2 regions of the Exiguobacterium sp. s95 genome follow, and region 1 is predicted to be linked to the other one. Evidence: riboswitches for the same ligand, from Rfam matches in the RefSeq annotation. Region 1 holds a riboswitch; the other holds the start of a gene.
The links. Region 1 has a riboswitch for thiamine pyrophosphate ahead of KNP99_RS02600 (ECF transporter S component). Riboswitches for the same ligand answer to the same signal wherever they lie in the genome.
Positions count from the first base shown of each region.

Region 2: it holds a riboswitch for thiamine pyrophosphate, as region 1 does, so the genes downstream of both, thiD (bifunctional hydroxymethylpyrimidine kinase/phosphomethylpyrimidine kinase) here and KNP99_RS02600 (ECF transporter S component) in region 1, are expected to answer to the same signal.

Region 1 is NZ_JACSMM010000001.1:446,299-449,438, reverse strand. Features, by position in the region: gene KNP99_RS02610 (DEAD/DEAH box helicase) at 1-107, shown strand, start outside; gene KNP99_RS02605 (50S ribosomal protein L25/general stress protein Ctc) at 480-1,118, shown strand; TPP riboswitch at 1,208-1,306, shown strand; gene KNP99_RS02600 (ECF transporter S component) at 1,406-1,984, shown strand; gene KNP99_RS02595 (ABC transporter ATP-binding protein) at 1,981-3,140, shown strand, end outside.
Region 2 is NZ_JACSMM010000006.1:103,616-106,755, forward strand. Features, by position in the region: gene KNP99_RS11040 (murein hydrolase activator EnvC family protein) at 1-30, shown strand, start outside; gene KNP99_RS11045 (murein hydrolase activator EnvC family protein) at 234-1,508, shown strand; TPP riboswitch at 1,570-1,680, shown strand; gene thiD (bifunctional hydroxymethylpyrimidine kinase/phosphomethylpyrimidine kinase) at 1,797-2,606, shown strand; gene thiM (hydroxyethylthiazole kinase) at 2,587-3,140, shown strand, end outside.

The DNA.
Region 1 (3,140 bases):
AAATCATCGAGCTGCAGGAGCGGAAGGCGACACTCGTGACGGACATACTTGAACAACCGGCTTCACTTGCGTTATCGGTCGATGAGATGGTTCAATTGCTTGAATAAGAGGAAGTTCACCGCCTATATTTTTAAGGGAGCTGCTTCGTCCAATGATTTCTTTACATGATGTAAACCGTTGCTGCTCTAAGGAGAACAGGTTTCTTGCTATCGTTTTTTCGCCGGTTGATGTTTAGCTTTTAATGTTACGGGGGTATAACTATCATAGCACCGCATCAGCGAGTTGCTTTTACAACCACATGTTTCTCAATATCAGCGTAATGACCTGGGAGAGAAATGCTAACCACTCACTTCGATCTTCATTTTTATGAAATCAATTTGAAATAGCATTCGATGCACCGTCTTGATCCGGAACGATTCGTTCCACTCCTTTCTTCATTACCTTTTGAGGGCTATACCAAATTCAAGGGGGAAATGAACATGTCAGTAACATTAAAAGTAGAAGAACGCGAAGTACGCCCACGCTCACTTAGAAAGCAATTACGTCATGAAGGAAAAGCTCTTGGTGTCGTGTATGGTTACAAAGTGGAAAGTACACCGATTGCCTTTGACGAAAAAGCATTGATCAAAGTCGTTCGCGAACATGGTGAGAATGCACTTGTTGCACTTCAAATCGGTGGTAAAAAAGTCAACACACTGATCAATAAACTCGATATGGATATCTTCACACCAACAATCAAGCACGTTGAATTCATCGCTGTTAAAATGGATGAAGAAACAGAAGTCGAAACAGATATCGTCCTCGTCGGCGAAGCGGCTGGTGCAAAACTTGGTGGATATCTTTCACAAACACTCTTTAAAGTAACAGTTGCAGCTACACCAGATAAATTACCGGAACGCGTCGAAGTCGATGTGACAAATCTTAACCTCGGTGATTCTCTATCGGTTTCGGATTTGCCGGAAGAAAAAGAATACCGTATCGTTACGGAAGGTGACATTCAAGTCGTTGCCGTCGTCGAATCGACACTTGAAGCGGATCTCGAAGAAGCAGATGCTGAAGAACCAGCTGAAGCGACAGAAGAAGTTTCTACTGAAGAACAAACGAAAGAAAAAGAATAATTTTTCTTACCCTCCCCTCGCGGAGGGTTTTTATCTGTATTGACAACTGTCGGTAGAGTCGGTACAGTAAATAGCGTACACACTATATGCACATCCACTAGGGGAGCCCATTGGCTGAGACGATTCACTTCGGACCCTTTGAACCTGATCTAGTTCATACTAGCGTAGGAAAGTGGAGCGGTAATTCGTTCAATTTTTCTGCATGTTTGCAGATTCAGTGACCGCTCTCTTTCATAGAGGGCGGTCTTTTTGTTTGTCTGGTGGTTGTGCCAAAGGGAGATAGGAACATGAACAGTTGGAAAATGAAAGAAATCATCGTCATGATGATGTTGTCGGTTGCTTGCGGGGTACTCTACTTAGGGTGGTCGACATTGTGGTTACCGATTTCCGCGATCTTCGGACCGGTCGGATCGAACTGGATGTTCGGGATTTGGGTCATCGCGAGTCCGCTTGTCGCCTACATCATTCAAAAGCCCGGGGCAGCACTGATTGCAGAAGTCGTCGCCGCGGCTGTCGAATTATTCACGGGGAGTCACTTCGGATTATCGGCCTTATTGATTGGTTTCGCTCAAGGAATCGGTGCCGAAATCGCTTTTGCCCTCTTCGGATACCGGAAGTTCAACACAATGACGTTAGTTCTATCCGGAATGTTCGCCGCAATCGGTAGTATGGTCTATAGTCTTGTCGTCAATGGTTTCGCCTACTATACGACGACGACACTTCTGTTGACGTTTTCCCTTCAACTCGTCAGCGGTGCATTGCTCGGTGGATTACTTGCGAAAGTCATCGTCGATGCGCTCGTCAAGACAGGGACGTTGAACGGTTATGCGATCGGGCGTAAGCGGCGGAAGCCGGATGCAGCATGATTCATTGTAACGACTTGTCTGTCCGCTATCCGGGGCAACATGACAACGTCCTGCACAAGGTGACGGTGACGCTACACGAAGGGGAAACGACGTTGCTCGTCGGACCGAGCGGCAGTGGGAAAACGACGTTTTTACATGTTCTCGCCGGCTTATTACCTGACGCGATCGAAGCCGATGTCAGCGGCCACTGCAAAACGAATGGGACGGTCGGAATCCTTTTTCAAAATCCGGACGACCAGTTCTGCATGCAGACCGTCGGAGCGGAAGTTGCCTTTAGTCTTGAAAATCGCTCAGTCGACCGCAGTCAGATGGATGACCGGATTGACGCCGTACTGGCACGTGTCGGTCTGGACGTGCCGCTGACGACACCGATTATGCAACTGTCAGGAGGGATGAAACAACGACTCGCCCTCGCCTGCGTCCTAGCGCTTGAGCCGGATATTCTATTGCTTGACGAACCGACGGCGCAACTCGATCCGGCAGGACATCGGGTTTTGATGCAGCTGATTGAGGAACTCCATCACGACCGGACGTTGACGCTCGTTCTGATTGAACATCAGCTTGACCGCTGTGTGACGTTCAGTGACCGGGTGCTCGTCTTCGATCACGGCGGAACGATTTTACGCGATGGTCCGCCGCTTGATGTCTTCGGTCAGTATCGCGATGAACTTGAACGACGCGGCATTGCGACGCCGCTCCTCTACCCGTATGAACTGGAAACCGTGCCCCCCGCTTCTTCCCAGGCGGGGCGGTTACGAAAAGTGACTAACAACCGTCCTCCGGTTCGGCACGACACGACGTTCGCGCTGACGCGCACCGCGTTAGGACGCCGTAAGCAAGTGATTGTCGATAACCTGTCGCTTGCAACACACGCCGGAGAATGGATCATGGTCGTCGGATCGAACGGTGCCGGGAAAAGCACGTTGCTCGAAACACTGGCGAAATTGATTCCGGCGCAAGGCGGTACGGTCCGCTTGTTCGAAAAAGAACTGCGGACATGGAAAAGTCGGAGCTATTACCGACACGTCGGATTCGTCTTTCAACAGCCAGAGCTCCAATTTCTCAAGCAGACGGTCGAAGACGAGCTCGTAATCAGCATGGATGCACCGACGCCGGAGCGGATTGAAACGGCGTTGCAATCCTACCGGTTAACCCA
Region 2 (3,140 bases), on a different contig from region 1:
AATAGTGTTAATCCTATGTCAATGTTATAAAATCGTAAAAGAACCTCTACATTGTAGAGGTTCTTTTTTATACAGTTTGAATAATTAGTTGTTATATTACAAAATAACGTTTTCATTTGAAATGTAAATGAAATTTTTCTGAAACTATTACGGTGCTATAATCAATTTCAGATAGTTTCACTACGGAACAGGACTTCAAAAATCGAATTCATACATAAGCGAGGAACTCACATATGCTAAAAAAGTTATTTTCTACCGTACTATTAGGGACGTTATTATTGACGAACACCCCAATCACTCAAGCGGCTACAATCAAAGAAAAGAAAGCAGATAATGCAGCTGAACAACGTAAACTAGAAAAATCAATCAAAAAACAAGAATCTAAAATTTCAAAAGAGCAACGTCAAATCAATGCGATTGATGCAGCAATCAATGAAAATATTTTTCGTGTCTCAGAAAAAAATAAACAGATTCGTCAGTTGAATGAACGAATTGAAGAGCTTGAGGCAGACATTATCCATTATGAAGAAATGTTAAAACGCCAGGAAGAGCTGTTAGGAGACCGTCTTCGTGTGCTTCAAGAAAATGATGGGAATTCGATTAAATGGGAAGAAGTCATTTTTGGTTCGAAAGATCTTGGCGATCTCTTTAGTCGTGTGATGGCAGGGAAAAAAATTGCTGAACAAGATGACAAGATGATTTCTGCTTACCTTGAAACGCAAAAAAAATTAGCTGATGCTAAAGCGACGCTTGTGGATAAAAAGGAAGAGCGAGTGAAAGAAAAAGAAGCCCTTTTGGTTCAAAAAAAGGAACTCAAACAGCAAATGAAAGCACGTAGTGCAACCTTAAAAAAATTACGTCAAGGTAAAACAAAATTTACGACAAAACTTCTGAATGCGAAAGAACTTCAAGCGACATTAGAAGCGCAAGAACGTGCGATTGCGGCAGCAAAGGCAGCAGCTAAAGCAGCAGCGGAAAAGGCAGCAGCTGAAAAAGCGGCAGCGGAAAAGGCGGCGGAGGCGGCGGAAAAAAACAACGCCGGGACGTCTAAGAAGGTCGTAAGTGCTACGCCAGTCGCTAGTGTTCCGAGTGGTTCGGCGCAGTTCGTTCGCCCTGCGTCAGGAAGTGTTTCACAAGGATTCGGACCAGCGAGTGGTGCGAATGGGTATACTTTCCATAATGGTGTCGACTTTAGAGGGTCAGTCGGATCATCAATCGTCGCAGCAGCTTCAGGAACGGTCATCACAGCAGGAAGCGGTGGACCGTACGGAAATCACGTGATGATTTCACATTTCTTGAATGGGAAAGTGTATACAACAGTTTACGCGCATATGAATTCATTATCAGTTCATGCTGGACAAACGGTCTCGCAAGGGCAACAAATCGGTACGCTCGGAAATACGGGAAACTCGACGGGCGCACATCTTCATTTTGAATTGCATATTGGTGGTTACCAATACAGTGCGACAGGACCAGCTAACACAGTTAATCCATTAGCATACTTATAAAAACGAGCTTCGGCTCGTTTTTTTTATGGCGCTATGCTACAGTGAAAGAGAAATTTAAATCATGAGCAACTAGGGGAGCTGGAGGAATCTGGCTGAGAGGAAAACCATTCTGTTTTCGACCCTATCACCTGATCTGGATAATACCAGCGTAGGAAAGTTGAGATTGAAGACATGAATAAGTGACCACACTCGTTGGTTTTTCATGGCGTCGTCTGCTTTTTTACAGCGGACGGCGCTTTTTTTCGTTCCGCTTTCTCCTTGTGCTCTCATAGAAAGTGAGGTCTATCGATGAAACATGTACTGACGATTGCTGGATCAGACTCTAGTGGTGGAGCTGGAATTCAAGCCGACTTAAAAACTTTTTCTGCTCTTGGGGTTTACGGTATGAGTGTAATTACTGCTATCACAGCGCAAAATACGTTAGGCGTACAAGCAGTTGAAGATGTATCACCAACGCTTGTCGAAGCCCAGTTGAACTCGATTTTTAGCGATATTCGTGTAGATGCCGTTAAAATTGGGATGGTCTCGAATGAAAAAACGATTCAAGTCATTGCCAAATGTTTGAAACATTATCAGGGACCAGTCGTCTTAGACCCCGTGATGGTCGCAAAAGGGGGGCATGCGCTGTTAAGGAAATATGCTGAACAAGCATTAATGGAGCATTTGATGCCGCTTGCAACCTTGACGACCCCGAATATTCCGGAAATGGAACGCATGTTAGGGCAAGCGATTTCGACAATTGATGAAATGAAGCTGGCGACGACGGAATTCGCACAAAAACGAGACATCGCTATCCTGTTAAAAGGCGGTCATCTTGAAAGTACGGATGCCTCGGATATTTTATACACGGAAGGGAGGCATCATCTGTTTCAGGAGGCACGATTAAAACGCCAGCATACACATGGTACTGGATGTACATTGTCTTCCGCGATTGCGGCACGTCTTGCGCTGGGAGATTCCCTGAAGGATAGCGTGATTTATGCTAAACGGTACGTAACTGAAGCAATCCGGCATGGATTTGCCTTAGGGAACGGAATCGGACCGACACATCACTTTTATGACATTTGGAGGGAAACGGATGCTTACAACCATTCATGATAAAAAACCATTAATTCATCATTTAACGAATGCGGTCACGATTAATGAGTGTGCCAATATGACCCTTGCGCTCGGGGGTTCACCTGTCATGGCGGAAGATATCCTAGAAGTCGAGGAAATGGTTGGACATGCAGATGCTGTCGTTATCAATATCGGGACATTGAACGCAGCTTCACGAGCGTCGCAATTGTTGGCAGGTCAAACGGCTAACCGATTGAAGAAACCGATTATTTTAGATCCAGTCGGAATGGGGGCGACGACACTTCGGACACAATTCACGAAAGAGTTACTCGAAGCAATTCATTTTACGGTCATTAAGGGGAACGTCTCTGAAATCAAGACGCTCATCGGTCAAGTCGGACGTTCAAAAGGAGTCGATGTCGCTTCCGGAGAGACATTAGATTTTCAAGTCGTCCATGAGTTTGCTGGACGGCTCGGGACGACTCTCGTCGTAACGGGACCGGTTGATTTCATTACAGACGGCAAGCGACAAGTAAAACTAACCGTAGGAACGCCACGACTCGGACACATTAC